Regions from separate parts of the Halochromatium sp. genome, predicted to be linked through region 3. Evidence: predicted binding sites of a transcription regulator. Region 3 holds the regulator's gene; each other region holds the start of a gene.
What was found. Region 3 encodes FNR, which switches genes on or off when oxygen is low (the NO sensors DNR and NnrR bind a similar motif). Its sites were predicted from a motif close to TTGATNTANATCAA; they were not measured.
Positions count from the first base shown of each region.

Region 1 (4,040 bases), on a different contig from region 3:
ATGCCGAAGGTCGCTACTTTGTCAAGGAGATGGTCGAGAGGAGCCAAGCGCTTGAGTCCGGCGAGACGGCGCTGATCGAGTATGCGTGGCAGAATCCCGGGGAGGCAGTGCCCCGGACCAAATTGGCCATCTACGCCTACTTCCCAGACTGGGATTGGCTGATTGCAGCGAGCGCGTACGACAGTGAGTTCTACGCTGCTGCTCATGACGTCGAGCGCTCGATCAATAATGTGACCAACTGGGTGTTCGTGCTAACCGCAGTGATGGCCGTTGTTGCAGCGGTCGTCTTCTTCCTGCTCACGCGCAGCTTGGCCGGTCCGCTCAGTCGCATCAGCCAAGACCTGCAAGCGGGGAGCCTGGAAACCGAGAAGGCATCGGACCAGGTCTCGGCATCCAGTCAATCGCTTGCTCAAGGGGCGAATGAGCAGGCGGCCTCACTGGAGCAAACCACGGCCAGTATGCAAAGCATGAGTGAACTGTTGTCACACAATGCTGAGCTCTCGCGCCAGGCCAGTGAGTATTCGCAAGAAGCGGAAGGTGCCGCCAAGAATGGCGTGTCATCGATGAGCCACCTCAGCGGTGTCGTCCATCAGATTAGTGACTCGATCAATGAGCTTAATGATGCGATTGCCGATATTCAGTCGTCAACGGCATCGATTTCTCAGGTGATTGACAAGATCGACAATATCGCATTTCAGACCAACATCTTGGCATTAAATGCCTCGGTTGAGGCAGCCCGGGCTGGTGATGCCAGCGCTGGTTTCTCTGTGGTCGCGGAAGAGGTGCGCAACCTTGCGGTCAGGGCGACCGACGCTGCTAAAGAGACAGCGACGCTCATCGAGCGCTCGGTGAGCGCGAGCGAGAAAGGTGTGGCGATGAACGCGAACGTCGTCGCGCTCCTCGATGAGGTCAAGGGTAAAGCGGAGAGCGTGGATTCGGCGCTCTCGAACATCGATACCAGTGTGGTTCGCGTTCACGGAGCCATGAATGAGATGGATGCTGGTGCAAAGCAGCAAAAGGAAGGCATTGAGCAGATGACGATCGCACTGAAGCAGATCAACGAAGTGACGCAACAAACGGCGGTCAATGCCGAGCAGGCCGCCAGTGCGTCGGAGGAGTTCAGCGATCAAGCCAATCGAGTGCGGCGGGTGATTGAGCGGCTCAACGGGATCATCCAGGGCCAGAAAGCAGGAAGCGCCGACTGGTGAATCGAGAAAAGGTGATCACGAGATGAGCCCCGAGTTCTGGCTCAACCGATGGCGGCGTAGCGAGTTGGGCTGGCATGAGGATGAGATCAACCGACACCTGGCAGAGCACTGGCCGAGTCTACAGCTGCCCAGAGATGCGCGCGTTCTGGTGCCACTCTGTGGCAAGTCGCTGGATATGCTTTGGCTGGCTAGTCTCGGACACGCTGTGCTTGGCGTTGAGATCAGCCCCTTGGCCGCAGAGCAGTTCTTCGCCGAGAACCAGCTGCAGCCGCGTGTTGACCTGTTAGGTCCCTTTCAACGCTACCAGGTTGATGAGATCACCCTCCTGGTTGGCGATTTCTTCGATCTAGGCCCGCAGCAGCTTGCTGATATTTCGGCCGTTTACGATCGAGCATCGCTGATTGCGCTGCCACCTGAGACTCGTCCTCGCTATGCGAGAGCGCTGGCCGCATTGCTGCCCGGTGGCGTGAGCTCGCTCCTGATCACGCTCGAGTACGATCAATCGCGGATGAAGGGGCCACCCTTCTCGGTGGCGGAGACCGAGGTACGTGCGCTCTTTGAGCCCGAGTTCGAGATTGAGACCCTGAGCGTCTTCGATGCGTTGGCCGAGAGTCCAAGGTTTCGGGCGCGCGGGCTCGACGCACTTGCAGAGCGCATCTATCGACTCCGGCGCTGCGCCTCGATGCCCTGACGCCGGCAGGGCCGACGGGCCTCGCGATCGGGCCTGTTGCCAGGCTGGTGCGCTGATGAGCAATGCTCCCGACAGAAGGTGCCAGAACCGTCTTGACCATGGTCAAGTCGCGGCCCGCTCTCGCTTGGAAGACTGTCCCTGCCGATTGTGGCATTGCCACCCCAACAACCGTCAGCGGATCGAGTCTTTCAATGAGTATGTTCTGTTTCCAATGCGAAGAGGCCACCAAGGGCACCGGCTGCACCACGAAGGGCATCTGCGGCAAGACCGAGAGTGTTGCCGTGCTGCACGACCTGCTGGTCTACCTGCTGAAAGGTCTCGCCGTCGTCGCTGAAGAGGCGCAGCGCCGAGGCCAGCCGGATGCGTCGGTCGGCCCCTTCATCTCCCAGGCGTTGTTCGCCACCATCACCAACGCCAACTTCGACGCCGCGCGCTTCGATGCGTTGATCCAAGCCACCATCGCCAAGCGCGATGCGCTCAAGACCGCCATCGGTTTCAGCAGCGATCAGGATGGGGTCAACTGGAAGGGGCCGGTCATCGCCTATGCGGCCAAGGGCGCCGAGGTGGGCGTGCTCTCGCAGCCCAATGACGACCTGCGCTCACTGCGCGAGCTCCTGGTCTATGGCGTCAAAGGCATGGCCGCCTATACCGACCATGCCGCCATCCTCGGTCTGGAGAAGCCCGAGATCTACGCCTTCATGATCAAGGCGCTGGCCGCCACCAATCGCGACCTGAGCATCGACGAGATGATCGCGCTGGTGATGGAATGCGGTGCCGTCGGTGTGACCGCGATGGCCCTGCTCGACGAGGCCAATACCAGCGCCTACGGCAACCCTGAGATTACCCAGGTGAAGCTTGGCGTCGGCACGCGTCCGGGTATCCTGATCTCCGGCCACGACCTCAAGGACCTGCAAAACCTGCTCGAGCAGAGCGTCGACAGCGGCGTCGATATCTACACCCACAGCGAGATGCTCCCGGCCCATGCCTACCCGGCGTTTAAGCAGTATCCGCATTTCGTCGGCAATTATGGCAACGCCTGGTGGCAGCAGGACAAGGAGTTCGCCGCCTTCAATGGCCCGATCCTGATGACCACCAACTGCATCACCCCGGTCAAGACCGCCTATCGCGATCGGATCTACACCACTGGTCTGACTGGCTGGCCGGGCGTCAAGCACATCCCCGATCGGCCTGAGGGTGGCGCCAAGGACTTCTCGGCGATCATCGCGCAGGCCAAGACCTGCGCGCCGCCGACCGAGCTGGAGCAGGGCGAGATCACCACCGGCTTCGCCCACGCCCAGGTTATGGGCTTGGCCGATCAGGTGGTCGATGCGGTCAAGTCTGGCGCCATCAAGCGCTTCGTCGTCATGGGCGGCTGCGACGGTCGCCACAAGGAGCGCAGCTACTACACGGACGTCGCCCAGGCCCTGCCACAGGACGCGGTGATCCTGACCGCTGGCTGCGCCAAGTACCGTTTCAACAAGCTAGATCTCGGCGATATCGGCGGCATACCGCGCCTGCTCGATGCCGGGCAGTGCAACGACTCCTACTCGCTGGCTTATATCGCGCTGAAGCTGAAAGCGGTCTTTGGCCTCGATGACATCAACGAGCTGCCGATCTCCTACGACATCGCCTGGTACGAGCAGAAGGCGATCATCGTGCTACTGGCGCTGCTGCATCTGGGCGTGAAGCACATCCGGCTCGGCCCCACGCTGCCAGCCTTCCTGTCGCCGAACGTGGCCAAGGTGCTGATCGAGACCTTCGACATCAAACCAATCGGCAAGGTGCAGGAGGATGTGACAGCGATGATGGCGGCTGCTTGAAACGATCAGAGCTCTTGGTCGGGCGGGTTGTTGTCTATCGGGATCTGAAGCACCCGCGTCTCCGGCGGCAGGCAGCGATCATCGCTGCAGGCCTGCAGGCGCAGCTCCACTGGCAGCCAGGCGCTGGTTTCGCTGGCCTCTTGAGGCACTGGCCCCGATACCGGGCTTAGTGCTCCTTCGATCTGCGTTTGTCCTTGAAAGACGGCTAGCGGCTCGCGCTGAAAGCCCAGTCGAAGGACCTGTGGCTGCGGATAGTCCAGGTCCTCGATGCGCCATCCCTGAACAGCCTCGGGCAGTTGCAGACGGGTCGCAATCAGCGCC
Region 1 covers NZ_JBUDPI010000075.1:2,486-6,525, forward strand. The annotation lists partial or broken gene ACY693_RS06735 (Cache 3/Cache 2 fusion domain-containing protein) at 1-203, shown strand, start outside; gene ACY693_RS06740 (methyl-accepting chemotaxis protein) at 309-1,208, shown strand; gene ACY693_RS06745 (thiopurine S-methyltransferase) at 1,231-1,899, shown strand; gene hcp (hydroxylamine reductase) at 2,091-3,719, shown strand; gene ACY693_RS06755 (DUF255 domain-containing protein) at 3,725-4,040, opposite strand, start outside.
Region 1: a site for FNR is predicted at 1,992-2,005, ahead of hcp (hydroxylamine reductase). Genes of this name have one in related genera too.

Region 2 (4,040 bases), on a different contig from region 3:
TGCGACGACGCCGACCTCCCAGTCGACTGGTAAGCCGAGTGCGAAGACGAGTGCGAAGACGAGCGCCACGGCGAAGCCGGGCAGCTCGGCACGAGCCTCAGGGGTGAACTGGGGTTGGCCTGTGGTGGGGCCGGTGGTTCAACGCTATCGGTCGAATGATCGGACCCGACAGGGGATACGGATCGCCGCGGGGCCCGGGACTCCGGTCGCCGCAGCGGCCGATGGCACCGTAGTTTACAGCGGTAGCAGTGGACTCGCCGGTTACGGCAATCTTATTATCGTCAAGCACAGTCCAAGCTATCTGAGCGCTTACGGCTTCAACCGTCGTGTGCTCGCGAGTGAGGGAGCCACGGTCAAGCGCGGACAACAGCTCGCCGAGGTTGGCCAGGCGGCGGATGGCCAGCCAATGTTGCACTTCGAGATTCGTCGCGACGGCGCAACCGTTGATCCGCTGCTGTTCCTGCCAGCGTCACGGTGAGTCGGGCGACCGCACCTCAGGGGGACTCATGTCAGCGGTTGTACCGGAAGAGGATCCGGATGGGGATGCGCTCCCCGATGAGGACGAGATCCTGATCGACGGCGATAACGTTGACGAGGCCGCTTCAGACCTGCCGGAAACGGAGGTTGATGAGGCTGGCGACGATGAGGTCTCCGATGCGCAGCCGGCTGGGTCGGCGGTGCCGCAGTTGTCCGATGAGTCCGGCAAGCGCTACTCGGCTGGTGATACTGAGCTCGACGCCACGCGTCTCTATCTGAACGAGATCGGCGAGTCAAAGCTGCTCTCGGCCGATGAGGAGGTCTACTACGCGCGGCTCGCCCAGCAGGGCGATGAATCAGCCCGGAAGCGCATGATCGTCAGCAATCTGCGCTTGGTCGTCAAGATCGCTCGGCGCTATCTCAACCGCGGGCTGCCGCTGTTGGACCTGATCGAAGAAGGCAATCTGGGTCTGATCCGCGCCGTTGAGAAGTTCGATCCGGAGCGGGGCTTTCGCTTCTCGACCTATGCGACCTGGTGGATTCGCCAGACCATCGAGCGCGCGATCATGAATCAGACGCGCACCGTGCGGCTGCCGATCCATGTGGTCAAGGAGATCAATGTCTATCTGAAGGCGACCCGGCTGCTCTCGCAGCAGCTCGACCACGAGCCCACGACAGAGGAGGTGGCGGAGCTGCTGGATAAGCCAATCTCCGAGGTCAAGCGTATGCTGGGCCTGAACGAGCGCACCGCCTCCGTCGATACACCCTACGGCAAAGACGCCGACAAGCCCCTAGTGGATATGCTGCAGGATGAGGCCGCCCATGATCCCAGCGATGAGATCCAGGATGTCGACATCCATAGCAATCTCGATCATTGGCTCGAGAAGCTCAACGACAAGCAGCGTGAGGTCGTCGAGCGCCGTTTCGGTCTGCATGGCTATGAGCATTCGACGCTCGAGCGTGTGGCTCAGGAGCTGGGTGTGACGCGCGAGCGGGTGCGCCAGATCCAGATGGACGCGCTGCGCCGGCTGCGTGACATCCTCGAGAAAGAGGGTTTCTCGCTCGAGTCGTTCTTCAAATAGGTCCCGCCGCTCCAAGATACCCTGAACTCGCAACTGTGGGCCTCTCAGGAAGGGGTATGGCCAAGGCCCGCTCTCGGGTATTTGTCCGAGGGTCTTAGTCGCCCTTTTGTGCTCGCCTCGACCGGCGCTTCGCGTTGGTCTGTCCGTGAAAATGAATATAAAAATAATGGTTTACCGGTACGTGGTTATGCCGTTCCGACCCTGATCGAGATCAATCGAAGCTGTGTGAAATGCCCCAGATGGCGGTTTCTGCTGGTTTGTTTGCCTTGACATTACGCAATCGATCCAGTCTTATTGCGCGGTCACACGCCAGGGCGCGGCGCGCTAGCAAAACCTCGGGCTGGAGTGCCCAGTCACCTCTCTTTTTCCCAGCCTGTTTGGGGGGTCTATGGAAGCCACAGCCGACTTCACGGCGGAGCGCAAATACGACTTCGACGTCGTACGCTGGTTCACGATCATGGCCGTCGTCTACCTTGTGGTAGGGGCGGGCGTCGGTGTCTACATCGCATCCGAGCTCGCTTGGCCGTTCCTGAATTTCGACAATCCTTACATCTCGTTTGGTCGGCTTCGGCCCGTGCACACCAACGCGGTGATCTTCGCCTTCGGCGGCTGTACCCTGATGGGCACCGCTTACTACACCGTTCAGCGCACCTGCGGCGTGAGCCTCTGGAGCAACAAGCTGGCCTGGTTCACCTTCTGGGGCTGGAACGCGATCATCCTGCTAGCGGTCATCACATTGCCGCTGGGCTTCACCCAGTCGAAGGAGTACGCGGAACTTGAATGGCCGATCGACATCCTGATCGCCGTGGTCTGGCTCGCCTTCACCTTCAACTTCATCATGACCATCGCCAACCGGAAGTCCTCGCACATCTATGTGTCGAACTGGTTCTTCCTCGGCATGATGGTGATGATCGTCTATCTGCACGTGGTCAACAGCCTGTCGATCCCGGTCGGGATGCTGAAGTCTTACAGCCTGTTCTCCGGCGTCCAGGATGCGATGATCCAGTGGTGGTGGGGCCATAACGCGGTCGGTTTCTATCTCACCGCTGGCTTCCTCGGCATCATGTACTACTTCGTGCCCAAGCAGGCGAACCGCCCGATCTACTCCTATCGCCTGTCCGTGATCCATTTCTGGGCACTGATGTTCGGGTATGTCTGGCTCGGTGCGCACCATCTCCAGTACACGGCGCTGCCGGACTGGACCGGCTCGCTCGGCGCTGCTGTCTCGCTAGCCATGATCATTCCGTCCTGGGGCGGTGCTGTGAACGGCATGATGACCCTGTCCGGGGCCTGGGACAAACTGCGCACCGACTACGTGATGCGGTTCCTGATCATCGCGCTGGCTTTCTACGCGATGTCGACCTTTGAAGGTCCGGTGATGTCGCTGAAGACGGTGAACGCCCTCTCCCATTACACCGACTGGACCATTGGCCACGTGCACTCTGGCGCGTTGGGATGGGTCGCCGGTATCTCGATCGGAGCCATCTACCACCTGATGACACGCCTTTGGCACACCGAGATGTGGTCCGAGAAGCTGGTCAATGTCCACTTCTGGACCGCGACCATCGGTACCGTCATCTATGTGGTGGCCATGTGGGTATCCGGCATCATGCAGGGCCTGATGTGGCGTGCCTATGACGAGTACGGCACCCTGGCCTATACCTTCGTCGAATCGGTCGCTGCGATGCATCCGTATTACGCGATGCGCGCAGTCGGTGGCGGCATCTTCCTGATCGGCGCGATCATCATGCTGTTCAACGTGGTCATGACGGTGCGCAAATCGGTGTCTGCCGGGAGTCTGCGTGAGGCACGTGGCACGCCAGCTGTGGCCGCTGCCTAAATCGCCTGAAGCGTCAGAATCCGGAGGAGTAACAAGTAAATGGCTGACAAGAACACACCGCCGAAGGGATTTCAGGAGCGCATGGAGCGCAACATCTGGGGGCTGCTGATCGTCGTCGCGATCGTGCTCTCTGTGGGTGGTATCGTCGAGATCGTCCCGCTCTTCTATTTGAAGAGCACCGAGGAAGCAAATCAGTTTCCGGAAATCGTCTGGCAGGAGGCGGGTACCACGCCAATCGTCTCGGTGACCTACGAGACCGACGCCGAGGGCAATCCTCTCCGGTTCAAGACCGATGATCAGGGTAATTTCCTGAAGAAGGATACTGGCGAGCTGGTTCAGGATCCTAAACGCGGGGTGCCGAGAGCTGTCGAGACCACTTGGAACTGGAAGCCCGGCGACGGAATCCGCCCCTACACCGCTTTGGAGCTCTGGGGTCGAGACATCTACCAGCGGGAAGGCTGTTATCTCTGCCACTCGCAACAGGTGCGTCCATTCCGCGACGAGCGCGAGCGCTACGGCCATTACTCACTGGCCTCCGAGTCGATGTTCGATCATCCGTTCCAATGGGGATCGAAGCGGACCGGACCGGACATGGCCCGTCTGGGAGGCAAATACTCTGATGAATGGCAACGCCAGCATCT
Region 2 covers NZ_JBUDPI010000008.1:13,375-17,414, forward strand. The annotation lists gene ACY693_RS01250 (peptidoglycan DD-metalloendopeptidase family protein) at 1-478, shown strand, start outside; gene rpoS (RNA polymerase sigma factor RpoS) at 507-1,559, shown strand; gene ccoN (cytochrome-c oxidase, cbb3-type subunit I) at 1,948-3,399, shown strand; gene ccoO (cytochrome-c oxidase, cbb3-type subunit II) at 3,439-4,040, shown strand, end outside.
Region 2: a site for FNR is predicted at 1,761-1,774, ahead of ccoN (cytochrome-c oxidase, cbb3-type subunit I). Genes of this name have one in related genera too.

Region 3 (4,040 bases):
GAAAACAAGCTTGGGCATAACCTGTGCAGGCAGACAACGTGGGTCTGGATAGGATACGCCAACCACGTTAGCAAATTGGTCCCGACCTCACAATTCCGGTCGCAAAAGGCCCGATGCCATGGCCTCGCTCATAGACTTCACAAGCAATGCTTGGTGCACGTATACTCCCCTCCGTTCGTTATCTGCGGACCTCCTTCGCAGCGCGACGCGATGACAACCATCAATGATCGTGCCGGCTGCGTCGGATCGATTCACCACCCTTTCGGAGCATTAGATGAACAAGTTTGCAAAGGTCATGGGTATTGCTGCGATCGCCACTGGCGCCGCTTTCTCGATGAGCGCCGCCCAGGCCTGGTGGGGGCCTGGCTACGGTGGACCTGGCTATGGCAACGGCTGGGGCGACGGCATGGGCGACATGTTCAGCGACATGTTCGGTGACGGCTATGGCGACTTCAACATGAACATGAGCGGCGGTGGTCGCGGCTATGGTCGCGGGCGCGGCTATGGCTACGGGCGCGGCTACGGCGATGGCTACGGCTATGGTCATCCTGGCGGCTACGGCTACCCGGGCTACGGCTATGGTGCACCTTACGGCTACGGCGCCCCACCTGCCTATGGCGCCCCCTACGGCATGCCTTACGGTGCCCCGATGGCCCCGTCGGCACCTTCTTCTGAAGAGCAGAAGTAAGTAGCAGCGAACCGCTGTTACCCCTAAAGCCGCGCCTCGGCGCGGCTTTTTATTTTTTAATACCACCCTCCTCGCGCTCACCGCCCACTGTGGCCGACCCTGCGCACCTTCAACCAGCAATAACATTGCTTAGCGCGCGTGTATGCAAATCAGATTGACGCTTGATGCATGTCAACTTGAGTTGCAGAATAGGGCTAAACCATCCACTGGAATCTTGCTTTGACTCAGCGAAAAGTAATCTCGTTCGACACCATCCGAGTCGCCTGCAAGAACTGCTCGTTGTCGCAGCTCTGTCTGCCGATGGGCCTCGCGCCGGAAGACGTCGAACGTCTCGACTCGATCATCAAGCGGTCCCGTCCCCTGCATCGCGGTGACCACCTGTTCCGTGGTGGCGAGCGCTTCCGCTCCCTCTATGTGGTCAAGACCGGTTCGGTCAAGACCTATGCGCCGAGTGAGGAGGGCGGCGAGCAGGTGCTCGGCTTCCACCTGCCCGGTGAGATCATCGGACTCGACGCGATCGATAAGTCCTGTCACGCCTGCTCGGCCAAGGTGCTCGAGACCTCGGCGATCTGCGAGGTCCCCTTCCAACGCTTCGAGGAGCTAGCAGCCTCGATCCCGTCGCTCCAGCACCAGATGTACCGGTTACTGAGCAAGGAGATCGGCCAAGACGCCGATATGCTCCTCCTACTTGGCAAGAAGAACGCAGAAGAGCGCCTCGCGGCCTTTCTCACGAGCATGTCGAGTCGGCTCAGCAAACGCGGACTATCGCCAACCGATTTCTATCTGAGCATGTCGAGACACGAGATCGGGAGCTATCTCGGGCTCGCAGTCGAAACCGTCAGCCGGCTGTTCACGCGCTTCCAAGAGGATGGTTTGCTGCGGGTCGATCGCAAGCATGTTGAGGTGCTGAACCTTCCCGCGCTCGAAATGATGGCAGGCTCCCCTCCCTCAAGCACCCACAAGCAACGCTCGAACTAATCCTGTCGGCAGGGCAGATCACCGAGCCCGGACTGCAGCCCGGAACTGAAGCTAGGACTCGCGCCGAAACGACGAGATCGGCTGCAGAGCACTGATTCATTAGGGGCTCAAGCCTCGATGGCTTAGGATTTACCGAGCCGGCGAGAGCCAGACGCAGCCGCCATCGCTCGCGACATTGATCGCTTCTAAGCGCCGCTGATGTGCGGTTGTCTCGGCCTCGTTCGCCCGCACCACGCGCAGCGCTGGCCGGTCTTTTCGTACCCGCCTCGCTACGACACCCGTTTGGGCAGGCTCTCCCGAATGATGTGCAATCGACTCCTGACCGAGTGCGAGTGCAACCTGGCCGCCGGTCATCGCGAGATAGACGTCGGCCAGGATCTCCGCATCGAGTAGCGCGCCATGAAGCTCGCGCCGCGCGTTATCGATCTCGTAGCGGCGACAGAGGGCATCGAGGCTATTGCGCTGCCCGGGGTGGCGTTGGCGGGCTAGTGCTAGGGTATCTACGACGGTGCATAGGTCTTCGATGCGAGGGGCGTCTGGACGCCACTGCCTCAGCTCGTGATTCAAGAATCCAACGTCGAACGCGGCGTTATGGATGATCAGCTCGGCACCGCGGAGATAGGCAATCAGCTCCTCGGCGATGTCGGCAAAGCGCGGCTTGTCAGCCAAGAAGGCCGTCGAGATGCCATGCACCGCAACCGCACCGGCGTCGATCTCACGATCCGGTTGCAGATACTGGTGGAAATTGGCCTTCGTCAAACGACGCTCGATCACCTCGACGCAGCCGATCTCGATGATCCGGTGCCCTTCGCTCGGCTCCAGGCCGGTTGTTTCTGTATCGACCACCAACTGTCGCATCATTGGATTCCTGATGAATGCGAGGGTCTAGGCCCGCTTCGGGATACCCAGATTGGCAAGCGCATCGGCTCGCTCGTTCTCGACATGGCCGCTGTGCCCACGCACCCAGCGCCAACTCACCTGATGATCGGCAAGCGCCCGGTCGAGCCGTTGCCAGAGATCCTGGTTCTTGACCGCCCCTCCCTGCTTGGTCTTCCAACCGTTGCGCTTCCAACGCGGCATCCACCGCTCAACGCCGTCTTGGACGTAGCGTGAATCGACGGTCAGGATCACACGACTCTTGCGTTTCAGGGCCTCAAGCGCCTGAATCACCGCCATCAGCTCCATGCGATTGTTCGTGGTCTGTATCTCGCCCCCGAACAGCTCCTTAACATGCTCCCCATAGCGCATCAGCGCTCCCCAACCGCCTGGACCAGGATTGCCCTTGCAGGCCCCATCGGTAAACACCTCGACCGCGCCTGTTGCGCGATGCCCCTGCGTCTGTGTGCCAGACGAATCACTGTCGAGCATGATTGCCCTCACGAACGGTTGGCTTGACCGCGCCTCCCGGCAGGAACGCCGGGCGCCGCTTCCAGCGCGGTTTCATTGGCGTGGAAAGACTCACGCGCTTCACGGCGCGGATCACATAGACACCCCCAAAGATCGGCCACCAACGCGCACCGGCCTCTTCGATCCAATTGAGGCGGCGACTGTAGACCGAGCGCAACGGCGGCCGAAAGACGAGCCACTCACGCATTTCGAGCTGAAAACCGAGCAGGTCGAGCCAGTCGATGAGTCGAGACGAGGTCAACTGATTGCCGCACCAGGGTGGTCCCCGATGACCCAGCAGACCGCGCATCAGTCCCCAGGTGCTCCAGGGATTGAAACCGATGATCAGGATGCGCCCCTCCGGGATCAGCACACGCTCGGCCTCTCGCAGCACACGCTGCGGCTGCAGCGCAACGTCGAGGGTATGCGGTAGCAGCAGCGCATCGACACTGGCCGCGGCCAGCGGCAGCTCGGCCGCTTTCGCGTGCAGCGGTGAGCCGCACCAGCGCTGGCAGTCAGACTCGTTAAGGACCAGGTGAGAGCGGATGCGGCTATGCTCAAACGCGGTGCTGAAGTCGCCGACGCAGCTGATCTGCACCAAGAAGTGGCCAAATGAATTCTCGATCATCCGCTCGACGCATTTGCGCTCGGCGCGCGCAACCTGACGACCAAGCCCTGTATCCAGCCAGGCTGCCAAGGCCTCAAACGTCTGCCCGGCGCTGCTCTCCTGAAGACAGGTTCTCATCGGTCCGCGCGCCATTGGCCCGGCGCGCCGCTGGCAAGGCTCCGGGTTTTCCCGTATATTGGGTCCCTGAGGCGCGACAAAACAAGAACAAAGCGCATCATTCTCAAATCCAGCCGTTGCCAAAACCTGCTATGCAAAGTGCTGCTCGCACCGTTCTGCTCGTCTGCGCCACAACCGGATTCCTGACCCATCTCAGTGGCTGCGCCAGCCATCGACCCAGTGACGATAGCCTCGCTAGTGGTC
Region 3 covers NZ_JBUDPI010000040.1:5,844-9,883, reverse strand. The annotation lists gene ACY693_RS04420 (CTP synthase) at 1-18, opposite strand, end outside; gene ACY693_RS04415 (sulfur globule family protein) at 275-688, shown strand; gene fnr (fumarate/nitrate reduction transcriptional regulator Fnr) at 908-1,666, shown strand; gene dnaQ (DNA polymerase III subunit epsilon) at 1,796-2,524, opposite strand; gene rnhA (ribonuclease HI) at 2,552-3,034, opposite strand; gene ACY693_RS04395 (class I SAM-dependent methyltransferase) at 3,021-3,797, opposite strand; gene ACY693_RS04390 (transglycosylase SLT domain-containing protein) at 3,929-4,040, shown strand, end outside.

Region 4 (4,040 bases), on a different contig from region 3:
GTCCTTGCCGAGGAAGGGCAGCAGGGTGCCGACCCCCATGTCCATGCCATCGGTGACTGCGAAGCCGATGAAGAGCACGCCGACCAGCAGCCACCAGATCAGTTTCAGGACTTCGTAATCGATGATCATGAGCCTTCTCCGCGATACGGACTGGCCGGTGCGGTCGTCGAGGGCGCGCCAGCGCCGCCTGCGTCGGTTGTCGACGCCTGCTGCTTCTCGAAATGATACTTACCGGTGTGCAGCGAGCTTGGACCCTGGCGCCCAAACTTGAACATCAGGAACATCTCGATCAGGAACAGCAGCGTGTAGAAGATGATGAAGGCACTGAGGCTGATGACCAGATCGTTGGCGGTGAGGCTTGAGGCGGCGACCGAGGTCGGCAGCACCTCACCAATGGCCCAGGGCTGGCGGCCGAACTCGGCGACGAACCAACCGGTCTCGGCGGCGAGCCAGGGCACGGGGATGCTATAGAGGAAGGCGCGCAGCAGCCAGCGCTTGTTCTGGATCTCGCGCTTAGCGTTGTAGTAGAAGCCGAGCACCAGCAGGAGCAGCATCCAGAAGCCAGCGGCGACCATGATGCGGAAGGCCCAGAACAACGGCGCGACCTCGGGGATCGAATCCTTGACCGCCATCTGGATCTGTTCCTCGGTGGCCTCGGCTGGGTTATCGGTGTAGGCCTTGAGCAGGAGTCCATACCCGAGATCGTCCATGTGGTCTTTGAACATGGCGCGGTTTGCCTCGGTATCCTGGCCGTTTCGCAGTCGCTGCAAGTACTCATAGGCGACCATGCCGGAGCGGATGCGGATCTCGTGCTCGCGCATCAATTCCTTCAGACCGACGACCTCTTCATCGAGCGAGCGGGTCGCAATCAGGCCGAGCGCCCAGGGGATCTTGAAGGCGTTGTGGGTCTCCTCGTCCTCGTTGCTGGGCATGCCGAAGGCGGTAAATGCCGCCGGGGCCTCCTCGGTATGCCATTCGGCCTCGATGGCCGCGAGCTTGACCTTCTGGACATCACCGACCTCATAGCCGGATTCGTCGCCGAGCAGGATCACCGACAGAATCGACGCCAGTCCAAAGCCAACCGCCACTGAGAACGAGCGTTTGGCAAAGGCCAAATCCCGCCCCTTGAGCATGTAATAAGCGCTAATGCCAGCGACGAACATGGCCGCCGTCACATAGCCAGCGGCGACAGTGTGCACGAACTTGACCTGGGCGACTGGGTTGAACAAGACCTCGGAGAAGCTGATCATCTCCATGCGCATGGTCTCGAAGCTGAACTCAGCGCCGACCGGATGCTGCATCCAACCGTTGGCGATCAGTATCCACATCGCAGAGAGGTTCGACCCCACCGCGGTCAGGAAGGTCACGCCCAGATGCTGACGCTTTGTGAGGCGCTCCCAGCCGAGGAAGAACAGACCGATGAAGGTCGATTCCAAAAAGAAGGCCATCAGGCCTTCGATGGCCAAAGGCGCGCCGAAGACGTCGCCGACATAGTGAGAATAGTAGGACCAATTGGTTCCAAACTGGAACTCCATGGTCAGTCCAGTGGTCACGCCCAGGGCGAAGTTGATGCCGAACAGCTTGCCCCAGAACTTGGTCATGTCCTTATAGATCTCGCGTCCCGTCATCACGTAGACGCTCTCCATGATCACCAGCATCCAGCTGAGCCCAAGGGTCAGCGGGACGAAGAGAAAGTGATACATCGCGGTGATGGCGAATTGCCACCGCGATAGCTCGACCATTACGCTATCTAGCATCGTTGGAATCCCGAGTCCGAATTCAGACCTCTAGAGGCCGATGCGCCGAGGCATCGGCATCCACCACCTCCCGTCGCTGCCCTCAAGGCGCGGTTGCGTCGAGAGCGATCGGTCGCTGCGCCGTTTCGTTACGGCGTCTTCTGCAACTGCCGCACGGATGACGCTCGGCAGTTCAGGTCCATCAGCAAAAGCTTAATTACCTGTCCCGCGGCAGAGAATGCGAATTCGCAATTCCGACGGTTTTGGTCAGGCTCAGCGATGCTTGAGCTTGATTCGGGTCAGCATTCGGCGCTGGTGCTCTTTCGGACGCTCGGGCTGCGGCGAGGCTAGTGCTCGTGCGGTGCCGCAGGCGGTAGCTCTTGACCGTTCGCGATCGCGCTCAGGGCGGCGGCGATGTCCGTCTCGGAGGTGGTGATGACCTTGATGCCTTGTTGTGCCATCCGGTCGAAGAAACGCTGTCCAGCCCCGCCCGAGAGGATGGCGTCCAGCTGGCGCTGGTACAGCGGGTGATCTGCGCCATGGTACTCATGCAGCGAGAGCTCCTTGGGGAGATCGAGTCGCTCGACCTCGACAGGCTCGCTAGCCGACTCGAGATCGTAGATCAGGAAACGGCGACTCTTGCCAGCATGCCCAGTGATGGTCTTGAAGTTCTGGCTGGTGACTGCGATGCGCATCGGTTGGGCTCCAGTTCGCTGTGGTGTCTCTCATCGGATGGTTCGAAAAGCGGTCGCGACGCCGCGCAAGCTCCAATCCGGTCCGGGGCTGGCGCGGGACATGGACTAGGCCTGCTCGGACGCGAGCTCGTTGCGCCGCAGTCCAAGCGCCCAGTCTTCCATCGCCGCATTTGCGACCGGCATGGGGGCCTCCATGAAGCTGATCACGAACTGTCGCTCCAGCTCGGCAACCCCGATCGAGCGCGGCCTGAGACCGAGGATCTCAGGACTGGGAAGCGATAGCCCAAAACAGAATAGGACGTTCTTGGCCGCACGAATCTCGCTGTCCACATCACCCTCGGGCAGGGCACAGGTGTGGGCGTAGTGATCGAAGATGGCGATGAAATGGCCGCAGCGATGCGCTTGGATGCAATCGCGAAAGTAGCCGCAGATCTCATCGACGCTGTGGAACCGGGTCTCGTTGCGATCAAGTCTGAGCACAAAGAGCGGATAGCGTTCATTGAGCAGGGTTTGCTTCATGGTGCTGCCTGTTGTCGACTCGAAAGATCAGCCTGTCGCGGTCACAGATGAGGCACACAGATACTGCGTCCACCGACCGCAACCGCGGTGCGGTAGAGCAGGAAGATCACAACGAGCGTGACCAGGCTGAGCAAGGTCCAGCCGATGACGGCAAAGGCCAGGAGGCCGGTCAGCTCATACATGATGAGGGTCGCAATGGTCACCGCGGCGAGCGGGAAGGAGTAGGCCCACCAGGAGATGTAATAGTGGAGCCGGACGAAACGGCCGACCTGCGTCAACAGCAGCAGGGTCAGGAACAGGCTGCTGTAGTAGAGGACGCGGGCAAAGGCATCCAGCGCCCCCGCCTCGGCGAGACCACTGAGCTCGATGTAGGCAATAAAGCCGGCCGCAGGTGGAGCGATCAGGATGAAGAAGGTGGGCATCAAGCGGTCTGGCAGCGGCTGATGGAACAGCATGCGATAGGTGATGATGGCAAACAGGATCAGCCAGAACAGGACCCCGACGCTGAAGAAGAACCAGGACAGCTCCAGATGGCCGAGGGGCACGCCGGCGATCGGGACCAAGACATTGCCGACGACGGGAATGAACCAGGCCGGGTTGATGTGATGGATCTCGAAGTGGTCGTGATGCATCCAGACATTCATCACATAGAGCGTCAGCAGCAGATGTACCGCGGTGCCAATGATCCAAAAGACTGCAGCGAGGCCAGGCAGCGATGACAGCAGCGTGGCGCTGAGCAGCAGCATGCTGATTGATATGGTCGGGAAGAAATTGATCTGGATCGGATGCCGCAGCTCGTGCAGCACCGCGTCGCGGAACAAGAACAGTTTGATCAGGTACATCACCGAGAACAGCCCGAACAGGCCGAGTGCGAGCCAACGCAAGGCGCCAGCCATATCCAGAGGCATCCCAAAGGTGGCCTGTGCCATCTCCCACGCGATCGACAGGCCGGACAAGCCCATGATGACGGCGAAGAAGGCGACCGGAAAATGCTTGATTCGCGGATCGGGCTTAGCGGCGTCTGGGGCGGTTTCGGGCATCGTTGCAAACTCGGCTGATCATCGGCGCAGCATAGTCGCCGCGCGCGAAC
Region 4 covers NZ_JBUDPI010000088.1:6,036-10,075, reverse strand. The annotation lists gene cydB (cytochrome d ubiquinol oxidase subunit II) at 1-129, opposite strand, end outside; gene ACY693_RS07535 (cytochrome ubiquinol oxidase subunit I) at 126-1,757, opposite strand; gene ACY693_RS07530 (NifB/NifX family molybdenum-iron cluster-binding protein) at 2,084-2,431, opposite strand; gene ACY693_RS07525 (DUF6858 family protein) at 2,537-2,950, opposite strand; gene ACY693_RS07520 (SLAC1 anion channel family protein) at 2,992-3,990, opposite strand.
Region 4: a site for FNR is predicted at 2,026-2,039, ahead of ACY693_RS07535 (cytochrome ubiquinol oxidase subunit I). Genes of this name have one in related genera too.